Regions from separate parts of the Pantoea sp. App145 genome, predicted to be linked through region 3. Evidence: predicted binding sites of a transcription regulator. Region 3 holds the regulator's gene; each other region holds the start of a gene.
The links. The regulator PhoB, encoded in region 3, activates phosphate uptake and scavenging genes when phosphate is short. The targets are predictions, from matches to a motif close to CTGTCATAAAACTGNCNNAT.

Region 1 (7,790 bases), 350 kb from region 3:
GCCATAGAGTGCGAAATCCGCATACTCCATCGCCGTACCCAGCCAGCAGGATAAGGTGGCACGCCAGAAATCTTTGCGGCCAGCAGAGGTTGCCAGCCGCTCATCAGCAGCCGAAGAAGAAGACAGTGCGCGTTGTTGCGAAACGGAGTGATGTACCGTCATAACCATTTCCCTGATAGATGAAGATCAATCAAACGCCCTTCCCTGGGTAGGTTCCCTTGCAACAAGCGGAACGCCCCGGTGGCGACGTTTGGTGGGCAAACCTGGATGAAAGGTCAGTAAAGGATTCCCTGGTGTTGGAATTCTCTTATTCGCCAGGCTTTGCCGATGTTTTTTTCACCGATCGCATTAATAAGGCAAATGTAACTGCGTCATCTCAAGGCCAACTTTTTCCGTGGCACCGTGAGCTATCACTGTGTAATTAGTCTATCTACGCGCGTAGATAAATCAAGTGATCTTAGCAAAAATAATTAATTTATCTTTACTATCTCTCAGGGATTAAGGATAAAAATGGCGTCAATTCATGACATTACATTCAATGCGCGAGAGCAAAAAAACGTCAAAAATGCACTTAATTGACGATTTTTACTTATCATTAGCAAAGTGGCGACTGATCCTGCATCGCGCTTCTTGTCGCATATTTCAGTTAAGGTTTAATGACAAATGCGAATTTGTCTTAAATCCTGCCGACCTGACAGGTCCTGCGGAATCTGCATTACACTGGAGAAAATCATTCAGGAGCGTTATGACCATCATCCTTATGCGACACGGTAAACCCGACCATCCGGTGAGCGGGCGCTTTACGGCGCGCGCGCTGGCCGACTGGTGCGAAGGTTATGATCAGGCTGATATCTGCGATTCACCGCCACCGCGCAGCCAGGCGATTGCCAGCCTCGCCAACGTGATCGCTTCCAGCCCGCTGCCGCGTGCACGCTCGTCGCTGGCGCGGCTGGGATTACAGCCCCATGCGGTAGATGCAGTATTTAGCGAAGTCGCCATCCCCCTGCTGCCGTTTGAGCGATTACATCTGCCGCTTAACGTCTGGCTGGCGCTGCTACGCCTGCTGTGGTTGTGTGGCTACGCCGGACATGTGGAATCGGTGCAACGTGCCCGTCTGCGCGCCTGCCAGGCGGCGGACAAGCTGATCGCCCTGGCGGATAGCGGCACTGTGTTGCTGGTTGGCCACGGCATTATGAATAAGTTGATTGCCCGCGAACTGCGTAAGCGCGGCTGGCAGGCCGAAAAACATGCCAGCAGCCGTCACTGGAGCAGTGCCATTTATCACCGACCGTTTATTTAAGGCCAGGGCCGTTACAAAAACCACAGGGTTGATACCTCACCTGACACGGGATTTTTAATTTCCTCGCATTCTGTCAGGTGGGAAATCTATTTTATTAGGAATAATCTTAATCCAATTTTAATTAAATCAACCTGCATTAATTGATCTATTTCACACTCATTTTATCAGCAGCGGTTCATTCATTTTCCGGTTTATCTGAAAAAGAAAAAAAACGATAGCCTCTCACGCCTGAATGTTTTATTAAGCAAGTGTAGTATTTTACACACAGCCGTGAGGAAACAAGAGCGCTCCAGGCGCCAGCATCAGGGAAACCCCAACCACTATAATCACAATAATCAGGTGCACCATGACAACTAAACGCCTACAACCTGCCCGTATGCTGTGGCAAAACTGGCAAAAAATTGCCTTTACCAGCCAGATGTTACTGCAAAAAAAGCAGCTTAATACCGTACCCGCACCGGAATACGATCCGAGCGAAGAGGATAATGTGGTGTTAATTTCCGGTAAGAAAGATCTGCCGGAAATACCAAAAATAGTCTGGATGTATTGGGAAGATGAATATTTGCCAACATCGATGATGTTAAATATTCAAAAAATCCGTAAGGATAATCCTGATCACCAGGTGCACCTGTTACATCGTCAAAACGTTGATGAAGTGCTGCCGGATTTTGTCTTTACTTCCTCTGAATTAACCCTGCAACAAAAGAGTGAAGCGATTCGGCTGGAATTATTGTTGCGCTACGGCGGTATCAGCATTGATTGCAGCACCTTGCTGTTTGAAGATCTCAGCTGGGTACATCGTGTGCATCAGGAGCAGCGCATGGATGTGATTGGCTTCTATTGTGAAGTCTCAACCATGAATTATCTGTCACCGGTGATGGAAAACTGGTTTATTGCCGCCGCCGCCAATAATCCCTATATCCGCGAGTGGCAAAAGCAGTATGCACCGATTAAACATCTCGGCGGGCCACGTTTCTTCGCCGAGCTGAATAAACGTGATGACTATTATCTGCTGACACAAAAAATTGCCGAGCCGGAGCAGCAATTATGTTCCCTGGCCCAGCAGGCCGCAATGCGTGAATACCGCCGGGCAAATGTCTATTTGCGCAAAGGCCAGGCCAATGCGTATTTCTATCAGCGCCTGAGCGGGTGGAATAGCGCCGCCTTTGCCCGGTCGGTACTCTTTCAGCAGCGTCCACACAACCCGCCGCCGGTGATCAAACTGAGCGGTCATGAGCGCCTGCACCTCGACTTTAATCTGCGTCTGGGTAACTACAATCGCACCAGCCTGTTGGGTGAGCTGATGCAACCGCATGCGCCAGTCACGCTGACGTCCCCTTCAGCCATCAACAAAGTGCGCGCGTAGCCAGTGAATAAAGGTGGTGACCGCCCGTGGCACCTGAGCCGCATAAGGGCGCACCACCCACAAACGATCGGCAAACGCATCCACCGACTGCCACTGCGGCAGCACCTGCTGCAATGTACCGGCGGCCAGCGCCGCGCTGGCGCTAAAATCCGGTAACATGGCAATCCCCAAACCCTGCAACGCAGCATCACGGATCGATTCGCTGTTGTTGGTGGCAAAATTCCCCTGAATTCTGACCTGTACGGTTTCACTGGCATCGCTGCGCTGGCGAAATCGCCACTGAGGCGACTCAAGCCCGCGCGGGTAATACAGGCAGTTATGTTGCTGCATCGCCTCTGGCGTTTCTGGCGTGCCGTGCTCCGCCAGATAAGCGGGCGATGCCACCAATAAGGTCTGGGTTTCACATAGCGGCAACGCGACATGGGTTTCCGGCAACTGCTGACTATGGCGAATCGCCAGATCGAACCCCTCACTACCGAGCGATACCAGCCGATCAGTCACATCCAGCTGTAAACGCACCTGCGGGTATTCCCGCAAAAAATCGCCGATAATTGGCACCAGCTGCTGGCGGGCAAAAGCCACAGGGGCGCTAACGCGTACCAGCCCGCGCACCGGACCGGCTTCATCACGCACGCTGAAAAAACTTTGCTCAATACGCGCAAAGGGATCGCGTAACTCCCCCACCAGCTTTTCCCCGGCAGAAGTGAGGCGCACGCTGCGTGTAGTGCGCAGCACCAGCGCCACTCCCGCCATCTCTTCCAGTTCTTTAATCTTTTGGCTCATCGCCGCCTTGCTAACGTCGAGGCGTTCGGCCGCACGGGTAAAACTCCCCAGTTCGGCCAGCACCGTGAGCCAGTGCAGATGCACCCAAAGTGCGTCGGTTTTTATCTCTTTCATCATGATTGTTCAAAATAATAAATAATCATTTCAGGCAGCGCGCTTTTTCTTTGCCGCGGCACGCGGCAGCATAGCCCCACATCCTACTCTTTTCATGTGAGCAAAAACGAGGGTTTAATCATGCCGCTACTCCAGTTTGATGTTATTCAGGGCCGTTCTGAATCAGAATTACGTACACTGCTGGATGCCGCTCACCGCGCCGTCTTAACCGCGTTTAAAGTCCCGGCACGCGATCGTTATCAGATTGTTCACGAAAATAAAAGATACCAAATGATTTTCCAGGACACTGGCCTCGGCTTTGAACGCAGTGACAACCTGGTGATGGTGCGGGTGTACACCAGCCCAAGAAGTGAAGAACAGAAAACGCTGTTCATGGCAGAGTTAGCACGCGAGTTGCAGGAAAACTGTGGCGTGCAGGGTAACGACCTGATGATCAGCTTTATCACGAATAACAAAGGTGACTGGAGTTTTGCCGATGGCGAAGCACAGTATCTGACTGGCAAACTCTGATCCTCATCCCCGCTCCCCTGCTGGCAGCAACCCTATGCTGCCAGCCCAAACCATAGCCCGCCTAAACCCGCTTTAAACAAATTCAAATCAGCCGCACAAATCTGACTGGTCATGTTGCAGCCATGTGACAGCCAATATAGATTGACGCGAAAACCCCCGCAGAGGGTCGTTACGCACGGAATGCGTATTCAATTAGCCTGAGGATCTGAATCTTGTCCGAACTCATATCGGTTGTACTTTTTTTGGCTGCAATCGCAGTCTATTCCTACAAAGCCGGGCGAAATAAGTTCTGGTTCGTATTGATTTTGGTTTTGCTTACCCTGTTTATCGTGCTGAATACCACGCTGTATGCCAGCAACTATTTTACCGGTGACGGCATCAATGACGCGGTACTCTATACCCTGACCAACAGCCTGACTGGTGCGGGTATCAGCAAATACGTGGTGCCTGGCATCGGGCTTATCATTGCGCTGTTTTTGCTGTTCTGCCTGCTCTCCTGGCTGTTGCGCCGCCGTAAACAGCAGCATCATCTTGGCTGGAGTCTGCTGGCTATCGCCTGCGCTGCGGGTTCGGTACAAACCACCCCGGCATTTCGTCAGGTCAAAGATTTGATCGTCTCCCATAACCGCCAGGCGGATTCTGACTTCGAGACCTATTACAAAACACCCAAGTCGGTCATTGCCGAGCCAAAGCTCAACCTGGTCTACATCTATGGCGAAAGTCTGGAACGGACTTACTTTAATGAACAAACTTTTCCAGGTCTTGCTCCCGAACTAAGCCGGGAAAAAGATCAAAGCCTGGATTTCAGCAACACCGAGCAACTGCCAGGCACTGATTACACCATTGCCGGGATGGTCGGCTCACAGTGTGGTATCCCGCTGTTTGCGCCATTCCAGGATAACGCTTCCGCAGCGCTCTCCAGTTTCTTCCCGCAGAATGTTTGCCTCGGCGATATCCTGAAAAATTCAGGCTATGAGAACTGGTTTATTCAGGGGGCGGATTTACGCTTCGCCGGTAAAGACACCTTCCTGAAATCACATGGTTTTGACCCGGCCCATATGTACGGTGCGCAGGAACTGAAAGACCGTGTGACCGATCCCAACTATCGTAATAACTGGGGTTATTACGATGACACCGTGATGGATGAGGTATTTAAAAAGTTTGAGGAGCTGTCAAGCCAGCAAAAACGCTTCGCACTTTTTACCCTGACGGTTGATACACACCACCCGGATGGCTTTATTTCCCGTACCTGTGAACATAAAAGCTATAGCTATGACGGTAAACCTAACCAGTCTTTCAGCGCCGTTGCCTGTTCGCAGGAACATGTGGCACGCCTGATTGCACGCATCAAAGCCTCGCCCTGGTTTAAGAACACCATCATTGTGGTGACGTCTGATCACCTGGCTATGAACAACACCGCCCATCAATATCTGATCAAGCAACCTCGTCATGACCTGTTTATGGTGATTCGTGGCGATCAGCCTGAGGCCAAAGTGATCGACGGTAAACGGAGTACGCTGGATAACGGTGCCACCGTGCTGGATATTCTCGGCGGCGATAAGGCCATTGGCCTGGGTCGTAGTGGCCTCAGCAGCCCTTCATTGTCTGCGCAGTTTGATAACATGGCGCAGAAGGTGCTGGCGTGGAAACCGGATATCATTCAGCTGTGGAATTTCCCCAGCAAGCTTGATGCTTTCACCATCGATCAGCAGAAAGGGACCTTTAGTTTCTCCGGAACCACCTTCAGGCTGCCCATTCTCTTCCGTGTCGGTGATAAACGCGTGGAGCCACTGCCAGAAGGCGAATATTCCGCCCCGCTGCGCTATCAACTGGCGGACTTTGCCGCTGCCGATAAGTTTGTCTGGGTTGACCGCTGCTTTAAGATGGCGCGTCTGTGGCAACCACAGCTGGCGCTGTCCGGCGATCTTTGTGTCGCGATGGGACAAATGGGGGGCCAACCGAGCGTGACCCGTATCGATAAGCCGGTGTGGAAAGGCAAAGCCACCTTCCCGAAAACCCCGCTGAGCGACGCGCAGTATCAGCAAAACGAGCAGCAAATTCGTATCGAAGACAACGCTATCCGCTACAGCGCCGACAGCTTTATGCTCAACGTGCCCGGTGCACCGCTAAGCGTAAAAAGTTTTACCGGTATTTCGCGCCCGGAACTGTGGGGACGCTGGTCCAACGCCAATCTGGCCCCTGAGGTCAACATTGAATATGTTGACCCGTTACCTGGCCGTTTTGATGTGGTGATCACCGCGCGCGCCTTTGGCCCGAATGCCCATCGGCCGATCCCGGTGCGGGTCGGTGATCAACAGCAGGACATCACCCTGGGGGACGATGTATCGACTACGACCCTGCATTTCACCAATCCCGGTGGCAGCCATAATTTAATTATCTCACCGCCGGAACCGCAGCTGTCCAATGTGGGGAATATCATCGGCCAGGATCCGCGTAAATTAGGCATCGGCATGGTGGATATTAAAATCATTCCTCAGCCACAGAGTTAAATTGAATTATGTCATTTCTCAACCAGGGATGACATAATGTTTCAACTACAATCATAATATATATTTCGGATCATCACGGTGCGCCATGCACCGTGCTTCCGCTATTTCAGGCACATCATCCTGCGTCAGAAAGTTTATTTAGCATCATTCATCAAGCCAAAAGCCAATTATTCAGCCATTCACCACCCGCGTTTATTTCACAAAAAAACAATCACGTTAATAAAATAATTTTGGCACGCGATATGCTTTATCCCCCTGCCACAACATTTAATAAGCAAAACTGAAATCCATTCAGATAAACACATCACAGGGGCATTATATGGCGTCAAGTGGACTGAAACAGAAATTGGGGCTGGTCGATCTGTCGTTACTTGGCATTGGATCGATGATCGGATCCGGCTGGCTGTATGCGGCGCTAAACAGTTCCGGTTATGCAGGCAGTAACACCGGTTGGGCATGGGTGTTAGGGGCGGTCATTGTGCTGATGATCGGCCTGGTCTACGCCGAGCTATCATCGGCTCTGCCACGGGCGGGTGGCTTTGTACGCTATCCCAACTATTCCCATGGCAACATCGTCGGCTTTGTTATTGGCGTCAGCTCACTGCTGGCCTACACCAGTACTGCCGGGGTTGAAGTGGAAGCGGTTCGGCAATACGCCATCTACTGGTGGCCCGCGCTCGGCCATGCTGACGGCAGCCCAACCGGACTCGGTTTTGCCGTACAGATTGGCCTGCTGGTGGCATTTTTCCTGCTTAACTACTGGAGCGTCAGCTTCTTTGGTCGCGTAAATACCATTGTGACCACTTTCAAATTCATCGTGCCGCTGCTGACCATCGGCACGCTGCTGCTTTATTTCCATGCACCCAACCTCGATGTTCCACCGGCTCCCCCAGGCGGCGCGCATGGCGTGTTCAGCTCGCTGACCGGCGCAGGTATTGTGTTTGCCTACCTCGGTTTTCGCCAGGCGGTGGATTTCGCCAGTGAAGCCAAAAACCCGCAGCGCAACGTACCGCTGGCAATTGGTATCGCGATTGCCGTCAGTTTCGTGATTTATCTGGCACTGCAATACGCCTTTATGGGTGCGGTGCCCACAGATTTACTGTCGCAACATGGCTGGGCTGGCCTGAAGCAGGTGTTCCAGTCTCCTTATGCTGACCTGGCGCGCAGCCTTGGCCTGACCTGGCTGATTAACCTGATCCTGATTGAT
Region 2 (7,790 bases), 1.0 Mb from region 3:
CCAATCAGCGTCCAGGTGACCAGCGATCCTGCCTGTGAAGGATCGAGTGCCAGCGACACGCTAATCGCCGGTAACATGAAGCCAAGAATCAGCAGATCGAATCCGTCCATCGCATAGCCACTGACCGCCGCCAGCATCGCTTTGGCCGGGGTGACGCTCTGTTTCTTTTTGGGGGAGAGGGGTGACATCAGCAACACCTTGTAATAAAAAGTGCACCAAGTATAAAGAGCGGAACGCCGTGAGACCAATCAGAAATGAAGATGGCTGCCGCTAATGCAGGCAGCCATCAGGCTATCAGGACGGTTTGTTGGTGCCATCATCGCCGGACAGCAGCTCATCCAGCTTGTCGCCACCAACGTGACGGAAATCCTGTCCCTTCACGAAGTAGAAGATGATTTCGCAGATATTCTGGCAACGGTCACCGATACGCTCGATGGCACGTGCGCAGAACAGGGCGGTCAGTACACTTGGAATGGTACGCGGATCTTCCATCATGTAGGTCATCAGCTGACGTACAATGCCCTCGTACTCTTTATCCACCTTCTTATCTTCACGGTAGATCTGGATCGCCGCATTAAGATCCATGCGGGCAAACGCATCCAGCACGTCATGCAGCATCTGCACGGTATGATGGCCAAGTGATTCCAGGCTCACCAGCAGCGGCAGATGTTGCTGACCAAATTTCTCCAGTGCAGTGCGGCTGATTTTTTCCGCCACGTCACCGATGCGTTCCAGCTCAGAAATGGTCTTGATGATTGCCATCACCAGGCGCAGGTCGCTGGCGGTAGGCTGGCGTTTGGCGATGATGCGCACGCAGGCTTCATCAATCTCCACTTCCATCATATTGACCTTCTGATCACCGTCGATAACGCGCTGTGCCAGTTCGCCATCCTGGTTATGCATCGCGGTAATGGCGTCGGTGAGCTGCTGCTCAACCATGCCACCCATGATCATCACCTGAGTGCGAATGTGCTCCAGCTCCGCGTTGAACTGACCGGAGATATGTTTGTTCAGATTTAAATTATCCATGTGCGTCTCCTGTCAAATCAGCCGTAACGACCGGTAATGTAGTCTTCTGTCTGTTTTTGCGCGGGCTTGGTAAACAGCGTATCGGTATCGCTGAATTCAATCAGCTCACCCAGATACATAAACGCGGTGTGATCAGAACAACGCGCCGCCTGCTGCATGTTATGGGTTACGATCACCACGGTGTAGTCTTGCTTCAGCTCGGTGATCAGTTCTTCGATACGACCGGTTGAAATCGGGTCCAGCGCCGAACAAGGCTCATCCAGCAGCAGCACTTCCGGGCGAATCGCAATGCCGCGTGCAATGCACAGACGTTGCTGCTGACCGCCGGAGAGACTGTAACCACTCTGATGCAGCTTGTCTTTGGTTTCATTCCACAGCGCTGCTTTGCTCAACGCCCACTGCACGCGCTCATCCATATCAGCACGCGACAGCTTTTCAAACAGACGCACGCCAAAGGCGATGTTGTCATAAATCGACATCGGGAACGGCGTCGGCTTCTGGAACACCATGCCAACGCGGGCGCGCAGCAGGGCGATATCCTGGCTCGATGCCAGAATGTTGTCGCCATCCAGCAGAATTTCACCTTCTGCACGCTGCTCCGGGTAGAGCGAGTACATTTTGTTGAAGGTACGCAGCAGGGTCGATTTACCGCAGCCCGACGGCCCGATAAATGCGGTGACCTGGTTTTTTGCGATGTCCAGATTGATATTTTTCAGCGCATGGAATTTCCCGTAATGGAAGTTCAGATTGCGCACCTGAATTTTGCCGGCAGAAGAAGTTGCCATACTCATTGCTCGTCTCTCATGTACCGCGCCGCCGAAGCCGCGCCGGGAAATTAGTGTTTGCTCTTGGAGAAAATCACACGCGCCAGGATGTTCAGCAGCAACACGCACAGGGTAATGATCAGCACACCCGCCCACGCCAGACTCTGCCATTCCGCAAACGGGCTCATGGCGAATTTGAAGATGGTCACCGGCAGGTTGGCGATCGGCTGCATCATGTCGGTGCTCCAGAACTGGTTCGACAGCGCAGTAAACAGTAGCGGCGCGGTTTCACCCGCAATACGCGCAATCGCCAGCAGCACACCGGTCATAATGCCCGAGACTGACGCCTTCAGGGTGATAGCTGAAATCATCCTCCACTTCGGCGTACCCAGGGCATAAGCTGCCTCACGCATGCTGTCAGGCACCAGACGCAGCATGTTCTCGGTGGTGCGGATCACAATCGGGATCTGCAACAGCGCCAGCGCCACCACACCAGCCCAACCGGAGAAGTGCTGCATCTGCGCCACCACAATGGTGTAAACGAACAGACCCACCACAATCGACGGTGCGGATAACAGGATGTCGTTAATAAAACGAATCACTTCCGCCAGCCAGTGCTTGCGGCCATATTCCGCAAGGTAAATCCCCGCCATGATGCCCAGCGGCGTCCCGACGAAGGTTGACCAGAAAATCAATAAACCGCTACCGGCCAAGGCGTTCGCCAAACCACCACCTGCGGTATTGGGCGGTGGGGTCGATTCAGTAAACAGCGACCAGGATAAGCCATCGATACCGCGCGAAACGGTAGTGAACAGAATCCACACCAGCCAGAACAGGCCAAACGCCATCGTCAGTAACGACAACGTCAGCGCAATTTTATTTTTGGTACTGCGCCATGCCTGCATTTTACGACGTGAGGCTTCCAGCTCGGCGCGCGCCTGCAATTCAATCGTTGTCATGAACGGGCTCCTTCACTCTTCGCCAGACGCAGGATCATCAGTTTGGAGATCGCCAGCACGATAAAGGTGATAACAAACAGGATCAGCCCCAGTTCCATCAGTGCCGCCACATGCACGCCGGATTCCGCTTCAGCGAATTCGTTCGCCAGCGCCGAGGTGATGCTGTTGCCTGGCATAAACAGCGAAGCGCTGTCGAGCTGGTAGGTGTTACCGATAATAAAGGTGACCGCCATGGTTTCACCCAAGGCACGACCCAGGCCGAGCATCACGCCACCGATAACCCCGTTTTTGGTGAACGGCAGCACGATGCGCCAGATCACTTCCCAGGTGGTGCAGCCGATACCATAGGCTGACTCTTTCATCATCACCGGCGTCTGCTCAAACACATCACGCATCACCGAAGCGATATAAGGGATGATCATAATAGCCAGAATCACACCTGCGGCGAGGATGCCGATGCCAAATGCCGGACCGGAAAACAGCGCGCCGACAATCGGGATATTCGACATGATGTCACCCACCGGCGTCTGGAAATATTGCGCAAACAGCGGTGCGAAAATAAACAGGCCCCACATGCCGTAAACGATACTGGGGATGGCCGCCAGCAGTTCAATCGCCGTACCAAGTGGACGACGCAGCCAGCCTGGTGCCAGTTCCGTCAGGAACAGGGCGATACCAAAGCTCACCGGAACGGCGATGATCAACGCAATCAGTGAGGTCACGACAGTGCCGTAAATCGGCACCAGCGCACCAAATTCTTCATTGGGCGCATCCCAGGTTTTGGTCCACAGGAAGGAGAAGCCAAATTTCTGGATGCTGGGCCAGGAGGAGAAAATCAGGGAGACGATGATGCCACCCAGCAGCAACAACACAATCAGCGCGGAGAGTTTAACCAGCGCGCCGAAAATCATGTCACCTTGTTTGCCAGGGGCTTTAAACGTCGGCTTAGTGGCAGCCATAGAAGTCTCTGTTCTCAGGGAATGACAGGGCGACATGATCATCATGCCGCCCATTGGGTAGGCCAGCATTGCGGCTGGCCAGGTCTATCAGTTATTCGAACAGCGCTTTGCCTGAACTGTCTTTGATGTTGGCTTTCCAGGCAGAACGGATCTGCGCGGTTACGCTGTCTGGCAGAGCGGCGTAATCCAGGCTGGTCGCCGTTTTAGAACCGTGTTTGTAAGCCCAGTCGAAGAACTTCAGCACTTCGCTACCTTTCTCAGCATTCGCCTGATCTTTGTAAACCAGGATGAACGTGGTTGAGGAGATCGGCCATGCATCTGCGCCTTTCTGGAAAGTCAGGTCCTGAGCAAAGGTTTCGCTCCAGTTCGCGCCTTTCGCCGCGTTAGAGAAGCTGGTTTCGCTCGGCGATACCGCTTTACCGTCAGCATCCATCAGTTTGGTATAGGTCAGGTTGTTCTGCTTAGCATACGCATATTCTACGTAGCCAATTGAACCCGGCAGACGCTGAACGAATGCAGCCACGCCGTCGTTACCTTTACCGCCCAGACCGGTCGGCCAGTTTACGGTGTTACCTTTACCGATTTTGCTGTTCCACTCTTCGTTCACTTTAGACAGGTAGCTGGTGAAAACGAAAGAAGTACCGGAACCATCAGCGCGGCGTACCACGTTGATGTTGGTGTCAGGCAGTTTCACGCCCGGGTTCAGCTTGGTGATTGCCGGATCGTTCCACTTTTTGATGTTACCCAGGTAGATGTCACCAACGGTTTTGCCGTCGAGGGTCAGCTGACCAGATTTAATACCAGGGATGTTAACTGTCAGTACCACGCCACCGATTACGGTCGGGAACTGGAACAGGCCATTTTTTTGCAGATCTTCATCTTTCATCGGCGCATCTGACGCACCGAAATCGACGGTTTTGGCGATGATTTGCTTCACGCCGCCTGAAGAACCAATACCCTGATAGTTGATTTTGCTACCGGTGGCTTGCTGGTATTCTGCTGCCCACTTGGCATAAACCGGTGCCGGGAACGTCCCGCCTGCGCCAGTCAGATCGGTTGCTGCAAAAGCAGAGACCGCGCTTACTGCGAAGGTGGCGGCGAGGATTCGGGCTACGGTGCTACGCATCAGTGTCATGTTCCCTCCAGGGGAGTTAAAAAAATCAGGCTCTATGCCATTTTAGTAGGAGTCATTGATTGCTGCTGGAGGGAAAATAGGACAGTTTGATTACAGTCAAATGTACGAAATATGACAGTTTTATGACATCGTTTAAAAATGAAGCGGGACCTGACAGGCCCCGCTTTTCCTGCTGATTATTCGACAGTAACTGATTTCGCCAGGTTACGTGGCTGATCAACATCAGTACCTTTAATCAACGCCACATGGTACGAAAGAAGTTGCAGCGGCACGGTATAGAAGATCGGCGCAATCACCTCTTCTACGTGCGGCAGTGAGATAATCTTCATGCCTTCGCTGTCGCTGAAACCCGCATCCTGATCGGCGAACACGTACAGCAAACCACCGCGCGCGCGCACCTCTTCAATATTAGACTTCAGCTTTTCCAGTAACTCATTGTTCGGTGCCACCACAATCACTGGCATATCGGCATCAATTAGCGCCAGCGGCCCGTGCTTCAGCTCACCGGCAGCATAGGCTTCCGCGTGGATGTAGGAGATCTCTTTGAGCTTCAGTGCCCCTTCCATAGCAATCGGGTACTGATCGCCACGGCCGAGGAACAGGGCGTGGTGTTTGTCAGAGAAACCTTCTGCCAGACTTTCGATCACCTTGTCCTGCGCCAGCATCTGCTCAATACGGCTCGGCAGCGCCTGCAACGCGTGCACAATGTCGTGCTCGGTGTCGGCAGACATACCGTGCAGACGACCCAGTTTCGCTACCAGCATCAGCAATACCGTAAGCTGCGTGGTAAAGGCTTTGGTAGAAGCCACACCGATTTCGGTGCCCGCTTTGGTCATCAGCGCCAGATCGGATTCCCGCACCAGCGACGAACCCGCGACGTTACAGATCGCCAGCGAACCGAGGTAGCCCAGCTCTTTCGACAGACGCAGCGCGGCCAGCGTATCTGCCGTCTCACCTGACTGCGACAGCGTGATCAGCAGGCTGTTTTTACGTACGGCAGATTTGCGATAGCGGAATTCAGAAGCGATTTCGACATCACAGGGAATGTTGGCCAGCGACTCGAACCAGTAACGCGACACCATACCGGAGTTGTATGACGTACCGCAGGCGATAATCTGGATATGCTCAACTTTGCTCAGCAGGGTTTCAGCCTGCGGGCCAAGTTCACTAAGATCGACCTCACCGTGGCTGAAACGACCGGTTAAGGTGTTTTTGATCGCCATCGGCTGTTCATAAATCTCTTTCTGCATGTAATGACGATACACGCCTTTGTCACCGGCATCGTACTGCACATTGGATTCGATCTCGGCGCGATTAACCGGTTTGCCACTGCGATCGACAATCGTCACTTCGCGGCGAGTGATCTCAGCGATATCGCCCTCTTCCAGATAGATGAAGCGACGCGTCACCGGCAGCAATGCCAATTGATCAGAGGCGATAAAGTTTTCGCCCATGCCACGACCGACCACCAGCGGGCTACCGGAACGGGCAGCCACCAGCAGCGACGGATCGCGGCTGTCCATGATCACCATGCCATAAGCACCACGCAGCTGCGGAATGACCCGCAATACCACTTCACGCAGCGAACCGCCCTGCTTCTGCTCCCAGTGCACCAAATGCGCCACCACTTCGGTGTCGGTTTCTGAGGCAAACTGGTAGCCGCGTTCAATCAGTTGTGCACGCAGCGGCTCATGGTTCTCAATGATGCCGTTATGCACAATGATGATGTGCTCAGAAATATGCGGATGCGCATTCGCTTCTGAGGGTTCACCATGCGTTGCCCAGCGGGTGTGAGCGATACCGGTGCCACCAATCAACGGCTGTTCTTCCGCCGCCTCTGCCAGCTTCTGCACTTTGCCGAGACGACGCAGACGCGTCACATGGCCTTGGGCGTCAACGACGGCCAGACCAGCCGAATCGTAACCGCGATATTCGAGACGACGCAGACCTTCCAGCAGAATCTCTGCAATGTCGCGCTGTGCTACTGCACCAACAATTCCACACATAATAGTTTCCTGACTTCATGGCTTTCGGCCATTGCGTTGTCATCTGACCTGATATCCGGCATTGCCGGTTCCCCGAGCCTTGTAGAGAGTGGGGATAGAGTTATATTTACTGCTAACAGGCCGGTCTTTGCCGGCCATTAAAAATTACTTTTTCTTCACCGGACGCTGCCAGCCTGCTTTCTGGTTCTGTTCTTTACGGTTATAAACCAGAACCGCAGCGGTAACGTCTTTCATCACCGTGGTGCCTGCGGCGATAGTCGCGCCACTGGCAATGGTCACCGGGGCAACCAGCTGCGTGTCGGAGCCAACAAAGACGTTATCGCCAATGATGGTTTTCGATTTGTTCGCGCCATCGTAATTGCAGGTGATGGTACCCGCACCGATATTCACATCCTCGCCGATCTCCGCATCACCCAGATAAGAGAGATGCCCGGCCTTCGAGCCTTTACCGAGGCTGGCTTTTTTCATTTCAACGAAGTTACCCACGTGCGCCTTCTCACCCAGCTCGCTGCCAGGACGCAGGCGGGCAAACGGGCCGACGGTACAAGCCGCCGCCAGGCTGGCATCTTCGATCACCGAATACGCGCTGATTTCACAGTCATCGGCAATCACGCTGTTTTTGATGATGCAACCCGCCGCAATTTTCACGCGATCGCCCAGCGTCACGTTACCTTCGATGATCACATTGGTATCGATTTCGACATCGCGCCCGTGCTGCAACGTACCGCGTAGATCAAAACGTGCCGGATCGCGCAACATGACGCCAGCCAGCAACAATCTCTCGGCCTGCTCAGTCTGATATGCACGCTCCAGCGCGGCCAGTTGCACACGATTGTTCACACCGTCGGTTTCGCTGATCCGCGCCGGATGGACCGCCTGCACGACACGACCTTCCTGATGCGCCATGGCAATAATGTCGGTGATATAAAACTCGCCCT
Region 3 (7,790 bases):
GGTCTGCGACCTCTCAATACGACACAGAAGCGCCCGTCACGATGGGGCCAGAAGAGTATGAAAAACTGATTTACGGCAGGGCGACGGGAAGAACATCGTCCTTACTGCCTTTCGGGGCCGATGTCGTTCCTGCGGGTGATACTGCTGAGCTTTTCGCAACGTTTGTTACTACCAGAGGAAGAACTGTAGACGATGATGCGGTGGTTTATAACCGCGCTCCAGGTTGGGTATTTATCGCCCATCCTCCTGTTGTTGGCCCCTCTCCGGCCTATTTAGCCTCGTTGCGGGAAGATTTTTTAGCGATGGTGCTGAACCCCGATTTTAATTATCGCGCTGAAAATTGCCTGCCGAACTACGGGGTAATGACAACAATATCAATTCCCTATGTTGAGGGTGCCGAACCCGGGAATGCTCGCGCGCATTTCTTTTATCTTGATGCCTTCCGACCAAAAGATGTGAGCGCTTTCCTGCGTGATTTTTTCGATGCCATTATTTCCGCCAGCCAGAAAGTCACAACCCATGATGAAGCCATAGCCATAACTACCCTGATGAGTATGAATTATTACTGGGACCAGGCGGACGTCCCACCGATATTTGCGGGTGATATAACGCAGGATGAGTTTATCAGCATGAGTGATCAGCTGCTGGCAACGGATAAGTTCTCTGCGCTGAAAGCACAGATGGCGGAAAAAGCGAAATCCTGCGAGAAGATGGAAGAATTAGTACGCCAGATGGATCTGAATGACCATCCTGAGGTATAAAATACGTCGTTAACCCAGCTCTGGGATAGCATCCTACTGAGAGGTCGGGAAGGTTAGCTTCCCGGTCCGGGAAAAATCATTTTTTCTTAATAATTACCTGAGAAGCATATTCGTATGCTACCCGCCAAAAATCCTGTTTCTGCTGTCACATTTCTGTTTTTATACTCCAGACCACCCGTTGGTTTTTTCATAAAAGTGTCATAAAACTGACGCATAATGACGCCGCAAATCTCAGTGACAGCCGTCATATCAGCAGGAGTAATAATGGCTAAGCGCATTTTGGTTGTGGAAGACGAAGCTCCCATCCGTGAAATGTTATGTTTCGTGCTGGAACAGAACGATTACCAGCCGATTGAGGCGGAAGATTATGACAGCGCAGTAGGGAAGCTGATTGAACCCTGGCCAGATTTGATTTTGCTGGACTGGATGTTACCCGGTGGTAGCGGTATCCAGTTTATCAAACACCTGAAGCGTGAAGCCATGACGCGGGATATCCCGGTGATGATGCTGACAGCGCGTGGTGAAGAGGAGGATCGCGTACGTGGTCTGGAAGTAGGCGCGGATGATTACATCACCAAACCTTTCTCCCCCAAAGAACTGATGGCCCGTATCAAAGCGGTGATGCGCCGTATTTCACCGATGGCAGTGGAAGAAGTGATTGAGATGCAGGGGCTGAGCCTCGACCCATCATCGCATCGTGTGATGTCAGAGACCACGCCACTGGAGATGGGGCCGACCGAGTATAAACTGCTGCACTTCTTTATGACGCACCCGGAACGCGTTTACAGCCGCGAACAGCTGCTGAACCATGTCTGGGGCACCAATGTGTATGTCGAAGATCGTACTGTCGATGTACATATCCGTCGTTTACGTAAAGCGCTGGAGGTCTCCGGCCACGACCGCATGGTACAAACCGTACGCGGAACAGGGTATCGTTTCTCTGCCCGCTACTAAACGGAGTTTATACCGTGCTGGAACGACTCTCCTGGAAGAGATTATTAACCGAGCTGGTGCTGGCTTGTCTGCCGGCACTGATTCTCGGTTTGCTGTTTGGTTATCTTCCCTGGCTGCTGCTGGCTTCGGTACTGGGTGTGCTGTTATGGCACTTCTGGAACCTGATGCGGCTGTCGCACTGGCTGTGGATTGATCGATCCATGACGCCACCCGGCGGGCGTGCCAGCTGGGAACCGTTGTTTTACGGCCTGTATCAAATGCAGTTGCGTAACCGCCGCCGCCGCCGCGAGTTAGGCAATCTGATCAAGCGTTTTCGCAGTGGTGCAGAATCGCTGCCGGATGCGGTGGTGCTGACCACGGAAGAGGGCACCATTTTCTGGTGTAACGGTCTGGCACAGCAGCATCTCGGTCTGCGCTGGCCGGAAGATAACGGCCAGAACATCCTCAACCTGCTGCGTTATCCTGAGTTCTCCCGCTATATTCGCCAGCGTGATTTCAACAAGCCCCTGACACTGGTGCTGAATAATCAGCATCATATGGAGTTTCGCGTGATGCCTTACAGCGAAGGACAGTGGCTGATGGTGGCGCGCGATGTCACGCAAATGCACCAGCTGGAAGGCGCACGACGTAGCTTCTTTGCCAACGTGAGCCATGAACTGCGCACGCCGCTCACCGTGTTGCAGGGCTACCTTGAAATGATGAACGATTCGGTAATGAACGAACGTTCGCGCAATAAAGCGTTGCAAACCATGCAGGAGCAAACCCGGCGTATGGATAGCCTGGTGAAACAACTGCTGACGCTTTCGCGCATTGAGGCCGCTCCCGCCATTGATCTGAAAGAGACCGTTGATGTGCCAACCATGCTGTTGCTGTTGCAGCGTGAGGCGGAGACCCTCAGCCAGGGACGACACGAGATTCATTTCCACACTGACCCGCACCTCAAAGTGCTCGGCAATGATGAGCAACTACGTAGCGCAATCTCCAATCTGGTGTACAACGCGGTGAACCATACACCGGAAGGTACGCGGATTGATATCAGCTGGCTGCGGAGTAAGCAGGGCGCGGAGTTTAAGGTGTGCGATAACGGGCCGGGTATCAGTGCTGAACATCTGCCCCGTCTCACCGAACGTTTTTATCGGGTGGATAAAGCACGTTCACGCGCCACCGGGGGAAGCGGACTGGGACTGGCGATCGTGAAACATGCTCTTGGCCACCACAATACGCGGCTTGAGATCAGCAGTGTGCCGCATCAGGAGACGAGCTTCAGCTTTATCCTGCCGCCAAGGTTGATTGTCGCCAGTGGGATACGGGAGAATGTGGCGCAATAACTGTCACGGAAATCCCGCATGAAATCGTTGCTGCTGTTCATTTTGCTGTCGTTCTCTGTCCTGGCACAGGGGCAACAAACCATGCTGGCTGGCAATCTGAGTAGTGTGGGTTCCGATACCCTCGGTTATCTGATGACGCTGTGGGGTGAGGATTTCAGCCGCCAGTCGCCCGGTGTGAATGTACAGGTACAGGCGGCGGGATCATCAACCGCTCCCACGGCGCTGGCTGCCGGAGCGGCGCAACTCGGTCCGATGAGCCGGCCAATGCAGGCAGACGAGCGCCAGCTGTTTACTACCCGCTACGGCTACCCGCCGCTGGCAGTGCCGGTGGCGATGGATGCGCTGGTGGTGGTGGTGAATCAGGACAACCCGCTGACGCGCATCGAACCGCAGCAACTTGATGCGCTGTTTTCGGTGACGCGTTTATGCGGTGCACCGCACGCCGCACAGCGCTGGGGCGATGTGGGGCTGACCCTTCCCGGCTGGGAAACGCGCAGCATCGAGCGTTATGGACGCAACTCAGCTTCCGGCACCTGGGGTTTCTTCAAGCAGCAGGTGCTGTGCAAAGGTGATTTCCGTGCTGATGTATCCGAATTTCCCGGTTCCGCAGCTGTGGTGCAGGCCGTGGCGGCGACGCCCAACAGTATCGGCTATGCCAGCTTTGGTTTTCATCTGAGTGGGGTAAAAACCTTACCGGTGGTGACCGCCAGTGGCGACAGCGTGATGCCTGATGCAGAGTCTATCCGCAGCGGGCGCTATCCGTGGTCACGTCCTCTTTATCTCTACGTCAACAAAGCGCCCGGCAAACCTTTGCCACCGCTGGTATCTGCATTTCTGCACCAGGTATTGTCGCCCCAGGGGCAGCGCCGCGTCAGTGAGGCAGGCTACCTGCCGCTGTCAGATAGCCAGATGGCGCTGGCGCGGGCGGCCATAGAGGGGAATTGAAGAACGCGCATCACAACATGAATTTTCTTCATGTCACCTGAATTTTCTTCGTTTGCCCAATTTCGCTTAGCATGTCACTCTCTTTAGCCATGTAGCCATCCAGATGGCTAAAAATAACCGGACGAAATTATTACCTGACGCAACCATGCGTTTACGGCTTTAGCCAGGAGTGATCATGCAACGAGTTACCGCCCCGTTCCGCGCCGATACCGTCGGCAGTTTTCTGCGTCCCGCTGCGATCAAGCAGGCGCGTGAGCAGTTTGCTCAGGGTGAGATTGATGCCGCCCAGCTGCGCCAGGTAGAAGATGAGGCCATCCGCCATGTCGTGGAGCAACAGCGTGCTAATGGCCTGAAAGTGGTGACTGATGGTGAGTTCCGTCGTGCATGGTGGCACTTTGACTTCTTTGACAGTCTGCTGGGCGTGGAGCGTTACGAAGCCGAGCAGGGCATTCAATTCAACGGCGTGCAGACCAAAGCGCGTGGCGTCAAAGTGACTGGCAAAGTGGCGTTTAACCCCAATCACCCGATGCTGGAACATTTCCGCTTCCTGCAAAGCATTGCCGGTGATGCGGTACCGAAGATGACCATCCCCAGCCCAAGCGTGCTGCACTTCCGTGGTGGTCGTAAAGTGATCGATGCCACCGTCTATCCAGATCTGAAAGACTATTTCGCCGATCTGGCGCAGACCTACAAAGATGCCATCAAGGCGTTTTACGCTGCGGGCTGCCGTTATCTGCAACTGGATGATACCGTCTGGGCCTACCTGTGCTCGGTGGATCAGCAACAGCAGATCCGTGAGCGTGGCGAAGATCCACAGGAACTGGCGCACATCTACGCTCAGGTGCTGAATACGGCGCTGGAAGGTAAACCGGCGGATCTGACAGTGGGACTGCATGTGTGTCGCGGTAACTTCCGTTCAACCTGGATCTCGGAAGGCGGCTATGAGCCGGTGGCTGAAATCCTGTTTGGTGGCGTGAATATCGATGCTTTCTTCCTCGAATATGACAACGAGCGTTCAGGTGGTTTTGAGCCGCTGCGCTTTATTAAGCCGGGCCATCAACAGGTGGTACTGGGCCTGATTACCACTAAAACCGGTGAGCTGGAAGATCCGGCACAGGTGAAAGCGCGTTTGCAGGAAGCGGCGCAATTCGTCAGCCTGGAGCAGATTTGTCTCAGCCCGCAGTGTGGTTTTGCTTCCACCGAAGAGGGTAACAGCCTGAGCGAGGAACAGCAGTGGCAAAAAATTCGCCTCGTAGTCGATATCGCAAATCAGGTGTGGTGATGATGTAAAGTTGTGCAAACAGGCGCGTAAATCGCGCCTTTTGTGCATGTAGAAAGCAAGTTTTGCACGTATATCTCTCGCACTGTGGAAAGTTTCAGCAAATCATCTGATGCGTTATCGACCTTATCTATACTGATTCACTGCTTTTCCCCTGATTCGTGCTATATCCTTCTGGTTTTCCGATCCCGTATTGCCTTTCTTCGCTATAAACGTTTTACTACGGCCCGTTGTCAATCCATCCCTCTGTGAACAGAAGAAAAGCAGTTTAAATCACCTGCGCTTTGAGTATACGGCGAGCATAACGCACTGGCATTGCCTGATAAGTCGTTGTTTTTAGCGCGGTCAGGGGACAACACGAACCCAACTTCCACCGCAACATCAGTTACAGGCAGTACAGAAGTTTATGACATATCGTTTAACCCCGAAGGATATCCTCGCGCTGGGCTTCATGACGTTTGCCCTGTTTGTCGGCGCAGGAAACATCATTTTCCCACCGATGGTAGGTATTCAGTCTGGCGAACACGTCTGGACTGCCGCTATTGGTTTTCTGATTACCGCGGTAGGTCTGCCGGTGATGACCGTCATCGCCCTGGCGCGTGTGGGCGGCGGTATCGATGCCCTTAGCTCGCCGATTGGCAAAGCCGCCGGTCTGCTGCTGGCGACCGTGTGCTATCTGGCTGTTGGCCCGCTGTTCGCGACGCCGCGTACCGCAACCGTATCCTTTGAAGTGGGCATTGCCCCGCTGACCGGTGATGGTGCGCTGCCGCTGTTTATCTACAGCCTGATCTACTTCTCGCTGGTGATCGTCATTTCCCTCTATCCGGGCAAATTGCTGGATACCGTGGGTCATTTCCTGGCACCGCTGAAAATTGTTGCGCTGACGGTGCTGGGCATCGCCGCGCTCTTGTGGCCTGCCGGTGGTCTCTCTCCGGCGACGGCGGATTATCAGCGTGCTGCCTTCTCCAGCGGTTTTGTTAACGGCTATCTGACCATGGATACGCTGGGCGCGCTGGTGTTCGGTATTGTTATCGTCAACGCTGCCCGTTCACGCGGTGTGGAAGATGCGCGCCTGCTGACCCGTTACACCATGCTGGCGGGGATCATCGCCGGTGTCGGTCTGACACTGGTTTATCTCTGCCTGTTCAAGCTGGGTTCAGACAGCGGCGCGATTGTTGATCAGAATGCCAACGGCGCGGCGATTTTACATGCTTATGTACAACAGACTTTCGGCGGCATGGGCAGCTTCTTCCTGGCTGCGCTGATCTTCGTAGCCTGTATGGTGACGGCTGTTGGCCTGACCTGTGCCTGTGCAGAATTTTTTGCGCAATACCTGCCGTTATCGTATAAAGCCCTGGTCTTTATCCTCGGTCTGTTCTCTATGGTGGTGTCGAACCTCGGCCTGAGCCATCTGATCCAGATTTCGATTCCGGTGCTGACGGCCATTTATCCGCCGTGCATCGTGCTGGTGGTACTGAGCTTCACCCTGAGCTGGTGGAACAAAAGCAGCCGCATTATCGCTCCGGCGATGTTGGTCAGCCTGCTGTTCGGTATTATTGATGCCATCAAAACCACCAGTTTTAAAGACGCGCTGCCGTTATTCAGTCAGCACCTGCCGCTGGCCGATCAGGGACTTTCCTGGTTGCCGCCTTCGCTGGTGATGCTGCTGATCGCGGCGGTGGTGGATCGCGTAAAAGGACGCGAACAAGTCGCCGTTCACCAGTAAGCGACATTGCTGTTAATTTCGACCACGGGCCTGCCCGTGGTTTTTTCATTTGCAAGGTACTGTTGTTATGCAAGAAACCAATAAGCTCAAACGCGGACTGAGCACGCGCCATATCCGTTTTATGGCGCTGGGGTCAGCGATTGGCACCGGGCTGTTTTATGGCTCGGCTGATGCCATCAAAATGGCCGGTCCCAGCGTGTTGCTGGCGTACATCATTGGCGGCGCGGTGGCTTATGTCATCATGCGTGCGCTGGGCGAGATGTCGGTCAACAATCCGCAGGCCAGTTCATTTTCGCGCTATGCGCAGGATTATCTTGGCCCGCTGGCCGGTTACATCACCGGCTGGACTTATTGCTTCGAGATTCTGATCGTGGCGATCGCCGACGTGACAGCTTTTGGTATCTACATGGGGGTGTGGTTCCCCGAGGTCCCGCACTGGATTTGGGTGCTGAGCGTGGTGCTGATTATCGGCGCGATTAACCTGATGAGCGTGAAGGTGTTTGGTGAAGTGGAGTTCTGGTTCTCCTTCTTCAAAGTCGCCACCATCATCGTGATGATTATCGCCGGTTTTGGCATGATTTTCTGGGGCATCGGCAACGGTGGACAGCCAACCGGTATCCATAATTTGTGGACCAATGGCGGCTTCTTTGCGCATGGCGTGGTGGGGATGTTGCTGTCGTTGCAGATGGTGATGTTTGCCTATGGCGGGATTGAAATCATCGGTATCACCGCCGGTGAAGCGAAAGATCCGGAGAAGTCGATTCCGCGTGCCATCAACTCGGTGCCGTGGCGTATTC

Region 1: a site for PhoB is predicted at 4,185-4,204, ahead of opgB (phosphatidylglycerol--membrane-oligosaccharide glycerophosphotransferase). Genes of this name have one in related genera too.
Region 2: a site for PhoB is predicted at 4,956-4,975, ahead of pstS (phosphate ABC transporter substrate-binding protein PstS). Genes of this name have one in related genera too.

Annotation. Positions count from the first base shown of each region.
Region 1 is NZ_CP133290.1:2,153,627-2,161,416, forward strand. Features, by position in the region: gene RCF31_RS09895 (MFS transporter) at 1-162, opposite strand, end outside; gene RCF31_RS09900 (histidine phosphatase family protein) at 746-1,300, shown strand; gene RCF31_RS09905 (glycosyltransferase family 32 protein) at 1,647-2,666, shown strand; gene RCF31_RS09910 (LysR family transcriptional regulator) at 2,640-3,563, opposite strand; gene RCF31_RS09915 (tautomerase family protein) at 3,684-4,073, shown strand; gene opgB (phosphatidylglycerol--membrane-oligosaccharide glycerophosphotransferase) at 4,286-6,583, shown strand; gene RCF31_RS09925 (APC family permease) at 6,903-7,790, shown strand, end outside.
Region 2 is NZ_CP133290.1:2,833,665-2,841,454, forward strand. Features, by position in the region: gene RCF31_RS12930 (MFS transporter) at 1-188, opposite strand, end outside; gene phoU (phosphate signaling complex protein PhoU) at 295-1,029, opposite strand; gene pstB (phosphate ABC transporter ATP-binding protein PstB) at 1,047-1,820, opposite strand; gene pstA (phosphate ABC transporter permease PstA) at 1,865-2,752, opposite strand; gene pstC (phosphate ABC transporter permease PstC) at 2,749-3,711, opposite strand; gene pstS (phosphate ABC transporter substrate-binding protein PstS) at 3,803-4,846, opposite strand; gene glmS (glutamine--fructose-6-phosphate transaminase (isomerizing)) at 5,023-6,852, opposite strand; gene glmU (bifunctional UDP-N-acetylglucosamine diphosphorylase/glucosamine-1-phosphate N-acetyltransferase GlmU) at 6,997-7,790, opposite strand, start outside.
Region 3 is NZ_CP133290.1:1,805,190-1,812,979, reverse strand. Features, by position in the region: gene RCF31_RS08340 (hypothetical protein) at 1-761, shown strand, start outside; gene phoB (phosphate response regulator transcription factor PhoB) at 1,026-1,715, shown strand; gene phoR (phosphate regulon sensor histidine kinase PhoR) at 1,730-3,043, shown strand; gene RCF31_RS08325 (PstS family phosphate ABC transporter substrate-binding protein) at 3,062-3,988, shown strand; gene RCF31_RS08320 (cobalamin-independent methionine synthase II family protein) at 4,164-5,270, shown strand; gene brnQ (branched-chain amino acid transporter carrier protein BrnQ) at 5,674-6,993, shown strand; gene proY (proline-specific permease ProY) at 7,061-7,790, shown strand, end outside.